DNA from 2 places in the Paenibacillus sp. BC26 genome. Region 1 is predicted to be linked to the other one. Evidence: riboswitches for the same ligand, from Rfam matches in the RefSeq annotation. Region 1 holds a riboswitch; the other holds the start of a gene.
What was found. Region 1 has a riboswitch for cobalamin ahead of BM412_RS10355 (S-layer homology domain-containing protein). Riboswitches for the same ligand answer to the same signal wherever they lie in the genome.

Region 2: another riboswitch for cobalamin. It lies ahead of BM412_RS12530 (ABC transporter substrate-binding protein); the one in region 1 lies ahead of BM412_RS10355 (S-layer homology domain-containing protein).

Annotation. Positions count from the first base shown of each region.
Region 1 covers NZ_FPAD01000001.1:2,392,690-2,400,371, forward strand. The annotation lists gene BM412_RS10350 (S-layer homology domain-containing protein) at 1-145, opposite strand, end outside; gene BM412_RS10355 (S-layer homology domain-containing protein) at 226-1,839, opposite strand; cobalamin riboswitch at 2,021-2,214, opposite strand; gene metE (5-methyltetrahydropteroyltriglutamate--homocysteine S-methyltransferase) at 2,382-4,652, shown strand; gene BM412_RS10365 (LysR family transcriptional regulator) at 4,675-5,616, opposite strand; gene BM412_RS10370 (GNAT family N-acetyltransferase) at 5,650-6,105, opposite strand; gene BM412_RS10375 (NAD(P)-dependent alcohol dehydrogenase) at 6,185-7,165, opposite strand; gene BM412_RS10380 (GNAT family N-acetyltransferase) at 7,189-7,682, opposite strand, start outside.
Region 2 covers NZ_FPAD01000001.1:2,854,280-2,861,961, forward strand. The annotation lists gene cobT (nicotinate-nucleotide--dimethylbenzimidazole phosphoribosyltransferase) at 1-523, opposite strand, end outside; gene BM412_RS12520 (heme ABC transporter ATP-binding protein) at 557-1,372, opposite strand; gene BM412_RS12525 (FecCD family ABC transporter permease) at 1,369-2,409, opposite strand; gene BM412_RS12530 (ABC transporter substrate-binding protein) at 2,411-3,427, opposite strand; cobalamin riboswitch at 3,602-3,853, opposite strand; gene BM412_RS12535 (heavy metal translocating P-type ATPase) at 3,918-6,122, opposite strand; gene BM412_RS12540 (rhodanese-like domain-containing protein) at 6,253-6,561, opposite strand; gene BM412_RS12545 (heavy metal-binding domain-containing protein) at 6,710-7,021, opposite strand; gene BM412_RS12550 (DUF3889 domain-containing protein) at 7,077-7,418, opposite strand; gene BM412_RS12555 (DUF4184 family protein) at 7,491-7,682, opposite strand, start outside.

The DNA of each region.
Region 1 (7,682 bases):
CACTCCAGTCCGAGCCAACACCGTTAGCACTATTTTCGAAGTAGCTCGATGCAGCCTCAATCGTTTCTTCGAGGTCGAAGGCTGCCGCGGCTTGAGCGGTCTTCACCGGACCGATTCCTGCAGTGATCGATAAGAGCAACATCATGGATGAAACGATAAGAGCAAATGATTTTAGTAACTTTGAACGCATAGTACTGCCTTCTCTCTTAGTTTAATAGCGCTGTTCTATAACAGTTTCGCAGCGATAAGCATGCGGTACAGCATGTCTGCAATTTCGGCGCGTTTCACTGCGGCCGTTGGTTCTATATTCCATACATCCTGCGATAGGATGTTCTCGCGGTAGTTGAATGCCAGTGCAGCTCTCGCCCACTCGGCCGTCTTCGTATAATCGCCGAATTGGGCTAACATATCTCTCGTCTCCAAGGTGCCGAGTGCCGTATTCATTCCGCATAGCTTGGCCGCATTGGCAATCATTACAGCTGCTTCTTGCTTCGATATTGTGCGATTCGGTGAAAATGCAGCAGTCGACGTTCCTTTCACGATACCGTACGCATAAGCGGTACCTACAGCACCTGAATACCAGCTTGCAGGAGTAATATCCTTGAAGGCATTTGTCGCTTTCGGTTTAAGCCCCAGACCTTTCGTCATAACGGCGGCAAACTCAGCTCTTGTCATGGATTGATTCGGCGCGAATGTAGTCGCGTTAATCCCCGAGATAATCCCCCGTGCTGCAAGTGCTTCAATTGCAGTCTTGTTTGCATGTTCACGAATATCGGAGAAGGTCTTTCCAGACTCAACGACCGGCATAACTTGAACATCCTTATGCTTATTCGGCAATCCAACATTAGCTTGATGGTTGGTGGACAGCAGCGATGCGACATCATTCATTCGGTATAAGCTGGATCGCCCCGCTGCTGCTCGCTGGTAATTGACGAGTCCATACAGCGCCTGCTCCGTCGACATGCCTGTTACTCCGCTTCCATCTGCGTTGTGGCGGAAACCCTGTCCTTTGGTATAGTAAGTCAGCAAATTATCGAGAATCGTTTTCCCGTTCTTGGCGAAGCGGCTGTCGTCTAATGGCATGCCAAGTTCACATAACGCCATGAGCACTTGTACGGTGCTTTCGACGTTTTTTACGCCTAGGCTTGCATAACCGCCATCGTCATCCTGGAGACGAGATAGGGTTTGAATCGCCTTCTCTATTGCAGCCTTTACGCTTGTTCGATTCTGATATTTGGCAAGAGCTTGTATCGCCATGCCCGTTACGTCGGGATCTGCCGCTATCCCGGAAAGCGCAAAACCTCCATCCTTCAATTGCTGCGATAAAATGTCATCGATATACATTTCTCTGGTGGCGTGTGTACCGGCAGATTTGTTAAAAGGAATCTCGTAATTGCCGCTATCCAGCGCAAGCAGTGCAAAGATCGGACCGTTAATCCCTTGCCAAACGGTTTTGTCATAATCGCCTAAAGGCATCAGCAAGTTATAGCCGGCAACATTGGCCGGGTCCGCACCGATTGCCCTTAGGGCCAGAATTAAGCGTGAATACTCGGTATGCTTCTTCTCGCTAAGAACACCTCTGTTTGCCGTAACGACTTGCTCAACATGACTATAATAGTCGTCATAATAGCGCTGCGGTACGGTGTAGCCGGACCGCGCAAGCCCGATAATGGCCCACTCGCCGCCGACAGAGCCAACCTGCGGATCTTTTACGGTAGACAGCATGAAAGCGGCCGTATCCGCAACAACTCTATCCACATCCTTAATGGATGCCGATGTAGAAGCAGCCTTAGCTGAGTTCGGATTCAAAAACATAGAAATCAAGATAATTAATAACATTAAACATGCAGGGCGTATTCGATTGCCTAACCTGCCTCTCACGCGATCATTCCTTCCTCCCACAGCAATCTGTGGCATACATAACAAAAAACCCCCGATTCATCTAACAATCAGGGGCTGCCGGCGTCGTCTGCTATTAGAAAAGACAACAAAAAAAGCACCGCCTCCATCATCCGTAGAGTGTGTGAAATCAAATCAAGGCAGGTCTCCTGGCTATGCGTCAACGCTTCTCTATACCTTCCCAGCCTGTCGGCCAGTGGCAATTCCCAGATCAGCTCTTCATTTACAGTGGCGGGACCGCGCCGGATTTTCACCGGTCTTCCCTATTAAGCAGCGCTTGTCTACTAAGCGTGCACCTTGACTAGTTCTATTCAATTGCTATTCATATTATAGAATAATATTGCTTTTGTCTATGAAATTAGGTACTCGCGGTTCAAACCCATAGCAAAAAGCTATACCCTGGCATAGTATTTATGTGTTTTCCGATAGCAAACTTCCAGCTCTATAATAAGCACATCACACAGCGCAGGGAGAGATTGACATTGAGAACATCACTTATTGGCTATCCTAGAGTCGGATCATTGCGAGAGCTGAAATTCGCATCCGAGAAGTATTTTAAAGGCGACATTACGATCTATGAACTCCATCAGACCGGCGTTGAGCTTAGAGCGAACCATTGGAAAAAACAGCAAGACAACGGAATTGACTTCATCCCTTCCAACGACTTTTCATTCTACGACGGCCTGCTTGATACGGCTTGCTTGTTCAATATCATTCCGGAACGTTATCAATCGCTCGGTCTTAGTCCGCTGGAAACGTATTTCGCTATGGCGAGAGGTTACCAAGGTTCAGAAGGCGATGTGAAAGCGCTGGCTATGAAAAAATGGTTCAATACCAACTACCACTACATGGTTCCTGTAGTTGACGATTCCACCAGCATTCAATTGGCGGGCACGAAGCTGTTCGATGAGTTCTTGGAAGCGAAACAGCTTGATATCTCAACGAAACCGGTGTTGATCGGTGCCTTCACGCTGCTCAAGCTCGCTAAATATACCGGCGTCAAACAAGCCGGGGATTTCGTTCAAGAAACGGCTGCAGCATATGCTGACGTATTGAACAAGCTAAACGAGCTTGGCGCTGAGTGGGTTCAAGTGGACGAGCCTGCGCTGGTAACAGATCTATCGCAAGAGGATCTTGCCCTGTTCACGAAGCTGTATGCCCAAATTTTATCCGCCAAAGGCAATGTCAAAGTACTTGTTCAAACCTACTTCGGCGACGTACGCGATTGTTATCAAACGCTTCAAACCCTTCCATTCGATGGCATCGGAATCGACTTTGTTGAAGGAAAACAATCCTTGGAGCTCGTGCGCCAATATGGATTCCCGGCTGATAAAGTACTGTTCGCCGGTATCGTAAACGGTAAGAATATTTGGAAAAACAACTACAAAAACACGCTTGCAATCGTGCAAGAGCTGAACGGGCTGGCGAAGCAGCTGGTGCTTAGCTCCTCTTGCTCCCTACTGCACGTACCATACTCCTTGCAGAATGAAACTAAGCTATCCGATGCCAATAAACGCCACTTCGCATTCGCGGAAGAGAAGCTTCGTGAATTTGCGGAGCTCAAAGCGATCTTGGGACATGCGAATCCCTATGCCTCCGACCTCTACTTACAGAACGAGGAGCTCTTCAATGGCGTGCGTTTCGCAAGTAATGAGGCTGTACTATCGAGAACGTCCGCGTTAACGGACGCCGACTTCACCAGACTTCCTGCTTTTGCCGAACGTGAAGCCATACAGAATGATAAGTTCAAGCTGCCTCCGCTTCCGACGACTACCATCGGATCGTTCCCGCAGACAGCTGAAGTAAGAGCGAACCGCTTCTCCTTCAAGAAAGGCGCAATTACCGAAGAGCAATACAAACAGTTCAATTTCGACAAGATTGCGGCATGTATCAAGCTTCAAGAAGAGATTGGTTTGGATGTACTGGTCCATGGCGAATATGAGCGCAACGATATGGTGGAATACTTCGGCGAGAGCTTGGACGGCTTTATTTTCACGGAAAACGCTTGGGTGCAATCCTACGGGACCAGATGCGTAAAACCGCCGATCGTATGGGGAGATATTAGCCGCTCCAAACCGATGACAGTCGAGTACTCTGCCTATGCGAAGAGCTTGACCGACAAACCTGTAAAAGGAATGCTGACCGGTCCGGTTACCATTCTCAACTGGTCTTTCCCTCGCGAAGATATCAGCTTGAAAGACAGTGCCCTCCAGATCGCGCTTGCCATCCGGGACGAAGTGCTGGATTTGGAAGCGAATCATATCGAGATCATTCAGATCGACGAAGCTGCGCTCAGAGAGAAGCTGCCGCTGCGGAAGTCGGATTGGAAATCGGAGTACTTAAGCTGGGCCATCCCTGCTTTCCGTTTGGTGCACAGTGGCGTACAGGCCGACACGCAAATACACACCCATATGTGCTATAGCCAATTCAGCGATATTATTCGCGATATCGATGCTATGGACGCCGACGTCATTACGTTTGAAGCATCCCGGTCGGATCTTGCGATTATCGATGCCATCAATGATTGCGGCTTCCAAACCGAAGTGGGACCAGGAGTCTACGATATCCACTCCCCTCGTATTCCAAGCGTGGATGAACTCAAGCAAGGGCTCAATCGCATGCTGGATAAGATCGACGTTACTAAGCTATGGGTTAATCCCGATTGCGGGTTGAAGACGCGCGGCGTAACCGAAACATGGGAAAGCCTGCGTCATTTGGTACAAGCTGCGAAAGAAGTCAGAGCGAAGCTGTAATGGATACAAGAAAAGGATGAACTCAACTGAGTTCATCCTTTTGACTTAGAATGGCGTATCCGAAATCCGTGATGATGCTTTCAAGCTTGCCGACATAATCGGTGGCGAGCCGGCTTAAGTTGGCTTTCTTGTTCGTGATATAGCCAATCTGCATATTCTCATCCGTCCGCAAACGCACCGATTTAATATTTTCCCCGTTCAAATCCTCATTAAGCACACCGGAACTGATCGTATACCCATTCAGGCCGATCAGTAGATTGAACAAGGTTGCCCGGTCGCTCACCATAATTTTCTTTTTGTAGGACCGCGTACTTAGAATTTCCTCCGAGAAATGAAACGAATTATATTCCCCTTGCTCGAAGGCAAGACACGGGTATTCGTCCAAATCTTCAATCGCCAACATCGTCTTATCCGCCAGCGGATGCTCGGTGCTGATAAAGACATGCGGTTCCGCTTCGAACAGCGGATGGAATCGGAGTCCGCTTTCTTTCACTATCTTCTCGATAACCTTCCGGTTAAAATCACTGAGGTACAGAATGCCGATCTCACTGCGCATATGCCGCACGTCTTCGATAATTTCATAGGTTCTGGTTTCTCGTAACGTGCATTCATATTCGTTCGTATTCAAATCCTTCAATAAACTGACGAACGCTTGCACGGCAAAAGCATAATGCTGCGTCGATATGGAGCATAGCTTCTTCGTTGGTTTCTTATCCATGTACCGCTGCTCAAGCAGCTCTGCTTGCTCCACGACTTGCCTGGCGTAGGATAAAAATTCAGCCCCTTCGTTGGAAAGCGCGATTCCCTTGGATGTCCGCAAAAAAATGTCTAAGCCGATCTCCTGCTCCAATTCTTTCACTGCACTGGATAAGCTGGGCTGCGAAATAAATAGCTGTTTGGCCGCCTCACTGATGGAGCCGCAACTGACTATAGCCAGTATATATTTTAATTGCTGTAAGGTCATGATTATCAGTCCTTCAGTAGTACGACTGTTTATTTATAATGCTTTCGTCATAAAAACACTGTAAGGGTCTATGACATAATCCGCGAACGGCTCACATTCTTCGAAGCCAAGACTACCATATAATCGCTTGGCGGGGTTGTACGATTCCAGCGATCCCGTCTCCAAACTTAACCGCGTATACCCGCGTTTCTTCGCTTCTTCGATCATATGTTCAAGCAGCCGCTTCGCAACTCCTTTACGCAAATGCTGCTCCGAAGTCCGCATGGATTTAATCTCGCCATGCTCCGCATCCAGCTCCTTGATGGCGCCGCAGCCGAGTAATTCCTCACCATCCCAAGCGCTCCAGAACGTAATGTCAGGTTGTTTTAGTCCATCTAGGTCCAGCGCATGCATGCTTTCTTCAGGAGATTGCTCAGCCATATTCTGAACATGCTCCTCAATTAGCGCAATGATTTTGGCTCCGGTAAGATCATCGATTCTAATGTCCATATGTCTACACTCCACTGTCCGTAGGATTTTATCCACTCATTATACTAGCCCAGCAAAGTGAAGTCGATATATATAAAACTCAATTCCCCATCACCTGAATGATCAATTTCCCCTTCGCATTGCCTTCTCCGAGCTGCTTCAGCGCATCGGCTGTTTGGCTTAAAGGGTATTTCCGATCAATAACGGGTTTGATTTGACCGGTCTCACAGAGCTTTCTGATGGTATCTTGATCATCTCTGCTTGGTTTGTGCAATAAGAGATTCATTTTCTTGTTTCCGGTTCGCTTCGTCCATGCCCCGACAATGATTAACTGAAGGATCCGAGGCGTCGAACCGCCAATCATGACATAACTACCTGTAGGCGATAATGCCCGTTTGTAGTCGAACATGGAGCGAAAACCCGCAACGTCAAGAATCAGATCATAACGCCGGTGACGATTACTTGTAAAATGCTCTTTCGTATAATCAATGACTTCGTCCGCGCCCAGCGAACGTAAGAGATCCAATTTACTCCCGTGGTCTACAGCGGTTACTTCAGCACCGTATGACTTTGCAATTTGAAGTGCAAATGTTCCCACTCCTCCACCGGCGCCATTAATGAGTACTTTGTGCCCCTTTCGGAGCTCGCCTTTTCGAAGACCCTGCAGAGCAAGAACAGCTGCTTGCGGTAAGGCTGCTGCTTCCTCGAATGACATGCCTCCGGGCTTAATCGATAAAACTTCTTCTCTCGCACATACATACTCTGCAAAACCGCCCCAGTTGCATCCCGAGATGTCACCGAACACCTCATCACCTGCGCGCAGCTGCTTGATATCCTTTCCAACCGCTACTACTCGTCCTGCCACGTCAGCTCCGAGAGTAGGGTATCTAGGTCCCCGCAGTCCTCCGAGTCGAACCAGATACGGAACCCCTCTAAGCAGATCCCAATCCCAAGAATTCACCGATGCCGCATGAACCTGAATAAGGACTTCATTGTCTTTAGGAGTAGGTTTGGGCACCTCCTGAAGGGATAGAACTTCCGGTTGCCCATATGATGTGTAAACGATTGCTTTCATCTTCATGATCATCTCCGTCCGATTGCGGATTACGCCCATTCATACTCTAAAATGGAATATTGATAGGAGTCATGCCACTTTCCTTTGTGCCGCATATGTTCTCTCAGATGACCTTCGAATTTCATCCCGATTCGCTGCAACACCGTAGCTGAACCTACGTTATCCGGGCGACAGGTTGCATACATGCGATGAAGTCCATGCTCACGGAAACCCAGTTGCAGTAAGGCAGCAGCCGCTTCAGTGGCATAGCCGTTGCCCCAGAATGCGCGATTGAAGCAATAACCCAGCTCCGCTTGCAGAGGGTTACCGATGTGCATGCCGCAACCGCCGATCAATTTCCCGCTTTCCTTCAGAACAACAGCAAACTCATAATCCATGCGCGGCTGCTGTCCCTGCATTTCAATAACACTATTGAGATAATGCCGTGTATCTTCGATTGTGTTTGGCCCCCATATGGTATGGGTACAGACCAAAGGATCTGAGGCATACGCATGGACTGCTTCCAAATCGGAAGCGATAAATT
Region 2 (7,682 bases), 460 kb from region 1:
TGGCAAACATGCGATAGCCGTCAGCAGCAAGCTTTTCCGTCAAATGAAATCCATCTATGATAGCCGCGAGCGCTTCATCACGCGTCATCGCCTGCTCTTTTGTCATGTTCGCGGTACCCTTGCGGGTCTTGCAGGTAATCAAGGACGGATGCTCCAAATCCGCATTTACGCCCATATCCACGCAGTACACATCAGCGCCGGCGCCTCTGGCAAGCACGTTCACACACGCTCCGCCCGAGAGGAAATTCAGTACCATCTGCGGCGTAACTTCAGCTGGAAAAGCACTAATTCCTTCCTCGCACACCCCGTGGTCGCCAGCCATCACGATGACCGCCCGTTTGGATAAATCAGCCGAAATTTCACCGGTTACGCCTGCTATTTGTTTTGCGATCTCCTCCAGCTTCCCCAAGCTGCCCGGAGGTTTCGTCAAGTTGTTCAAGTGAAGCTGCACTGCTTCTATTTGTTCCCTATTGAGAGGGTGAATCTGCTCAATTAACCCCATTAAATAAGTTTCGTTTTTCATGCAAAACCCTCCTCTTCAAGTACGACTCAATCATCATTCGCCTCGACATCCCAATTCACCTGGCTGCACGCCTGATTGCAATAGAATTTGCGGAACGCCGGTATCCGGATGCGGCAGCACAATGGATCTTGCTCCGAACACAGTTTGAATCAGCTCAGGACGAATGACTTCCGAGGGAGGCCCATACGCCTCGATGCCTCCATCATGCAGGACGAGCAACTCGTCGCAGTAATGAGCGGCCAGATTCAAATCATGCAGCACGGCGATGACCGTCAGCCCCCGCTCCCGCTGCCATTTCTTCACCGTATCCAGCAGCTGCACCTGATACCCGATATCCAAGAAAGTGGTCGGCTCATCGAGCAGCAGCAGTTCCGGTTCCTGGGCCATCACTTTAGCCAAAGCAACGCGTTGACGCTCGCCTCCGCTTAGCTGATCGATTCGACGATGCTGCAGCTCCAGAAGCCCCATCGATCCAAGTGCATCATCGACCACCTCACCACTGCCGGAAGTTTCCTCACCCAGCCAGTTCTGATAGGGGAAACGCCCCATCGTAACCACCTCACGAACGGTAAAACCGACCGCCGGAAGTCCGCCTTGCTGCAGCACCGCTACCCATTTCGCCAAATCCTTGCGCTTATACGCACCGACAGCCCGATCTCTTAACAGCACATCTCCCGCGGTCGGCGGCTCCATGCCTGTCAGCAGCTGCAGCAGCGTTGATTTACCGACGCCATTAGGACCGATTATGCCGTACATACGACCTTCCTGCATCGTGAAACTAATCTCGCGCAGTATTTGCTTATCCGCAATTCGTTTGGATAATCGCCTAGCTTCGATCATGCCTGTCATGCCTGTGAACCTCCTTGCAGCACCTTCCGCCGATAGAGCAAATAACCAAAGAACGGTGCACCGATAAGCGCCGTCACCACGCCAAGCGAAATTTCTTTCGGGCTAAGCGCGGTCCGAGCGAGCGTATCCGCCCAAAGCAGATAAATGGCACCCCCTACGGCCGACAGCGGAATGATGAAGCGATAGTCGGGTCCGACCAACAAGCGAAGGAGATGAGGCACTACCAAGCCTACGAAACCGACTACACCGGCAATGGAAACCGCAACCGCCGTCAACAAGGTAGAAACAATCAGAACGATTAGTTTCGTTCGCTCGACGTTTACGCCTAAATGAGCGGCATGCCGCTCGCCCAGCACGAATAAATTGAGATGCTGTCCATAACGGATCATGACCGGCAAACCTACGATCAGGAACGGCACAATCAATTGGACATGCTCCCAACTGCGTGCGCTTAGACTCCCCATCAGCCAGAATAAAGCTTCGTTAATTACACCTTGCGACATCGACACCATGAACGTCACGAAAGCGCCGAGAAAAGCTTGAACGATAACGCCGGACAAGATTAACGTCTCGACATTAATCGATCCTCTTGCACGGGAGAGTGCAAATACAATAAAAAGTGTTACGATTCCTGTTGTGAAGGCGACGAGCGGAACCGTCCATAAGCCGATCACCGATTGGTAGCCGAATACAATCATGAAAGCCGCGCCAACCGAGCAGCCCGTTGCAACGCCAAGCGTGAATGGATCGGCAAGCGGATTGCGAAGTACACCTTGAAATCCGGAGCCGGCAAGTGCCAGGCTAGCTCCGACAAGCATAGCTAAGACGACTCTGGATAATCGCAGCTGAGTCACGATTGCGATATCGCTGGCCTCATAGAGACCGCTCGGATCCTCCATCCAAGGCAGCTGATGAATTAATATTCCCCATACGCGAAGAAGAGGCAATCTGGACGAGCCAATAGACAAACTGACGACGACAGATATAGCAAGAAGGAGCATCGCTGCTCCTCCATAAACATATAGCCTTTTTCTCATCTTACTTGAATAGGTCCGGATGCAGCTTCTTCGCTACCTCCAGCAGCCCATCGGCTAGTCGCGGTCCGACACGCGTCAACGGATCCTGGTCCACTTCAAACACTTGCTTATTCTTAATGGCGTTAATTGTTGCCCAGCCCGGTCTTGTTTCAATTCCCGTTAGAATGGGATTTTTCTCACCTTCAGCAAGTGTCATGGAAGCATATATGATCTGATCCGGATTCGATTTGACGACCGACTCGGGATTAATTTCGTACCAACCCTGTTCACTGGCAATGTTAACGCCTCCGGCGAGTGTAATGAGCTCATCCAGGAACTCGCCTTTTCCGACTGTCCAGCCCGGTGCGAACTCCAGGTATACATTCCGTTTCGGCGCATCTTTAACGGCATTAACAACCTGTTCCCTAACTTGCTCCATATGAGCCGTCACCGCTGCCGCTTGCTCGTTTTTATCCAAAATTTCACCGATCTGCTTTACCTTCTCCATGACGGCGTCATAGGTCTTAGGATCTGTCGCAAACACCGGAATTTGGAGCGAGCGAAGCTTATCGACAACGGCACTTCCCATTGTGTAGGAGGCGAGCACAAGGTCCGGTTTAAGCGAAACGATTTTCTCAATATCCGCGTCCATGTCCCCGATCTTCGGCAGACTCTCCGCTTCCTTCGGATAGTTGGAGTAATTGTCAACGGCAACCAGAGATGCCCCTGCTTCTACGGCATAGACGATTTCCGTCTCACTGGGCAGCAGCGAAACGATGCGCGCAGGCGCGGATTGGAACGTAAGCTCTGTGCCTGTTACATCCTTCAACTTCAGCGGATATACGGAATGTTGTTGTTGTTGTGCCGAGTTATTCGCATTCGCAGCAGCTTGCTCGGATGTATTAGCTGTATTGCCCTCATTCTCAGCAGCTTGATTGGCCTTATTCCCGCCGGAACCGCAAGCAGCCGTTAACATCAGCAAAGCAGCCATAGTCAGGGTTAAGACAATTTTAGTTAATGGCATTAATTTCGATTTCATGTGATTCATACTCTCCCTATTTTATAATTGCGTCCAATGAAAACCCGGCTATTGCCGAATGAAACAAAAAAAAAGCATTTCCGACTTCGAGCGTCAGAAATGCTTACGTTCCGTAGAACATCAGCGGGCAATATACAGTTGCCCATCTCCAACACCTCCCTAAGTCCTCGTAGGTAGCGTTTAAACGGAACAGGCAGGTATCCTGACTCGAAGCATCCGTCATCAACGTCTTCCCAAACGATCCCATCGTTCAGTGACTTATCGTTGATGCATTGTCGACTACGGCGATGGACAAGCATTCTTCCATTCCGGGGCGACGCTTCTTACAGTGGCGGGTCCGTGCCGGCATTGCACCGGTCTTCCCTTTTAAGCTAAGCTTGCGTGTTTCAACGAATGGAAACGAGCACATACACTTAGCACCTGTTCGTAAACTATGAAATTGCGCTTGAGTAAATATACCATCACCTATATAGGATGTCTACATTTGGCTTCACTTCCGTAGAAATCGGTTCATTTGACCGTTTAAACGCAGCGCATTAAATACGACTGAAACGGAACTGAGCGCCATAGCCGTCCCGGCCATCCACGGCTCTATGCCGCCAACTGCCGCAAATGGGATCACAATAGAGTTATACAGCAGCGCAAAACCAAGATTTTGACGAATATTCCTGACTGTCAGTCTGCTGATTTGAAAAGCCTCATAAATACCGGTCAGCCGCGAACGAAGCAACGTCATATGTCCGGCATCAAGCGCCGCTTCCGTACCGCCGCCCATCGCGATCCCGACATCTGCGGCCGCAAGTGCCGGGGCGTCATTCCAGCCGTCACCGGCCATGGCAATGACTCTTCCTTTCGCTTGCAGTTCGCGTATGAGCTCAGCTTTATGCTCCGGCAGCATGGACGCATGAACATTCTCCTGCGCGATACCCGTGATTCGGGCTACGTTCGTTGCCGATGAAGGATGATCGCCTGTTGCAAGCAAGATTTGAACCCCTTCGGCAGCCATTGCGGACACGGCCTCCGTTGACGATCGTTTCACTTGATCGGTGAAAGCAAACGCACCGACACACTCCCCGTCTATCGCGGCATAGATGACCGTCTCTCCCAGTTCTTCTCGTCGACTGACGAAGCTCAGCAACACGCGATTCATCTTCCAGTCCCGCTCAGCGGCAAAACCGGCATTTCCGATTGCGACTCGCTTACTCTCAACGACAGCTTCGATCCCCTTGCCGGGAAACGCATGATAAGCCGTCGATGCCGGGATGACCAGCCCTGCACGCTTGGCTGCCGCCTTAATCGCTGCCGCAAACGGATGCTGGGAATCTGCCTCGGCAGATGCAGCTAACCGCAGCAGTGCGCTTGGCGAGCCGGACAATGCAGATACTTCCGTTAACGCAGGCTTACCTTCCGTTAACGTGCCGGTCTTATCCAGCACGATTGTATCCAATTGCGCCAGACGTTCCAATGCGCCGGCTTCCTTCAACACAATGCCGCGGCGGGCAAGCTTACCGGTAGCCAATACGAGCGATATCGGCGCAGCCAAACCAAGCGCGCATGGACATGCGGCCAAGAGCACAGCCAGAGCATGAAGCGAAGCCTTCCCCCAATCGCCCGGCGCAAGCCATACCAGCCATAGAATCAGAGTGGCTATGGAAAGCAGCATCATGATCGGTACAAATATAGCCGATAACCGATCCACTCTTCGCCCGATTGAGGACTTCGTCGCTTGCGCTTGGCGCGTCAATGCCGCAATGCGGCTTAACATCGTATCCGGCCCGATCGCCGTGACCCGAATGCGCAGCTCTTGTCCGCGAACGATCGTGCCGGCGTACACCTGATCCCCGGCTGACCGCACTACAAGCGCGCTCTCGCCGGTTAGGAAGGACTCATCCATCGTCGAATGTCCCTCCACGATGATACCGTCCGTCGGAAGCGGTTCATTCACCGCTGCAATAAGCTGATCTCCGATCCTTACTTTTGCAAGTGAAGCCTTCTCCCTGGTGCCGCCGCGAATGACGATCGCTTCATTGGTCTGGAGCGATGCGTAGCTGTCGCTTTCCTTCATGACCCGCTCCGACGCGGATGCCTCCAGCAGCTTGCCAAGCAGCACAGCGGTTATGACCACCGCCGATGTCTCAAAGTATAACGCCCCGCCGGTCATCATGGAGATATAACTGTAGGCGAAAGCAGCCGTAGTTCCTATCGCTACGAGCACATCCATATTGGCCGTTCGCTCTCGCAGGGCATAGAATGCCCCGAAATAGAAAGGCATCCCGATAAAGAACTGCACGATTGCCGCTAGCACAAACTGAAGCAGGGGCTCCTGAATAAGCAAAGGAACCGGAATGGCTTCCAGCCAAGCATAATGATGAACCATTGTCCATAGCAGCGGGATCGTGAATAAGACGGCCACGAAGACTCGCACTTTAAGCGAGTCCAGCTCGGAAGAATTGTCTCCATCCTTCCCGTACAGGAAAGCATGAAAGCCAAGCTGACCGATTCGTTCGATAATGGATGTCGGCGACGTTTGTTCCGGTGAGAAGGTGATGTAAGCCGATTTGGCCGCATAATGAACGGATACACCGGATACGCCTGCCAGCTTGCCGACAGCCCGTTCGATGCGGGTTGCACAGGCTGTGCAGCTCATGCCTTGTATTCGCAAATCAAGCGTATGGTCTCCGCGTTGCTGCTGCATAATGAACCTCCTCAATCAAACAAACTAGCTGTCCTACTCTCCACTATATGGCAGGGTTGTTCGACTCATGATATAAACAACAAAAGCACCTTCGCGCAGCAAGCGCGAAAGTGCTCTCTTGAAGAACAATCTATTCCCCGGTAGCAACTTCACCGGGCCAGCTCAGCATACCGCCGAGCACATTAACGACCTCATAGCCTTGCGCAGCCAAATAATCACAAGCTTTGCCGCTGCGATTGCCGCTTCTGCAAACCATATACAGCGGCTCCTCGAAATCATTCAATTCGCCCAGTCGTTCAATAAAGACGGAAAGCGGGATGCTTACCGCTTCTTTAATATGGCCGGATTCCCATTCATCGGGCTCCCGTACGTCGATTACGCTCAGCTTCTCGCCTTCGCGCAGCCGAGTTTCCAATTCACTTGCCGTTATTTCTCCCATTTCCTGCTATCGCTCCTTCGTGCTAGTAATGAAACCCATACTTGCATTTTACTCCTCTGCCTTGCCCTATGTCCATCTGGCGAGTGACATAAGAAGGAGCAGCATCCGCTGTTCTCTGCGAAGGCTGCTCCCGATTAGTACCATTTCGTTAAATACGTACCGCCGTGCCGCTGACGGCAACCATCAGCATGCCTTCTCGAACGACCTCATAATCGATATCGATACCGACTAGCGCATTTGCGCCCAGCCGTGAAGCTTGACTTTGCATCTCACTGAATGCTACGTCGCGCGCTTCTTTCAGCTTCGTCTCGTATGCACCTGAGCGTCCTCCGACAATATCGGTAATACTGGCGAACAAATCACGCATGATGTTTGCTCCCATAATCGCTTCTCCGGTTACAACACCAAGGTATTGCTGAATCGGATGTCCTTCAATCGTAGGCGTAGTCGTTACTATCATTGAAATCCCTCCCAATCGATATAGTGACTCATACGTAAGACGATGAACAACGGATTCAAATCATGGAAGAAAAAGCAGGCAAGCCGTCCACTTTCCCGTCTTCCGTAAATTGAATGCGAACGACCTTCTCGCTATGCTGCTCAAACCAGATCCGAACGGTAACCTCAAATTTACGAGAGCCTTTGTTCAGCAGCAGACGAAACGTTTCCGACATCAGTCCCGCTTCCTCCACTTTTCGGCCGACATGCTTATAGTCCACAATCTCAGCATGATAACGGTGCGTCGTTTCCTTCATCGCGAGTCTGCCCCACTTCGCGTACGGCGGTTCTGCGGAAACAGGCGTAACGGCACCCAACAGCATCATGCAAGTCATCACTAGAATAATTAACGGTCTCATTCTGCCACCTCCATAGTCTAGGCGATGGTAGAATTCCCCATTTCAAGTTCTTTCATACATGGATGGATGAGGTTACTGCTTCAACTGGAATAATCCTTTAACCACATGCTGACTTCTTGTCACGATTCGGCTTGACAGCAGCAGCGCGGCACTCCAGCATATCAGAAATCCATTCCACAGCGGGTCAAACACTCCCTTTGGCGGGTGAAGATACTTATAAGGGATCCCGTTGGATAGCAGATCGTCTCTTAGGTTAGAACCAAC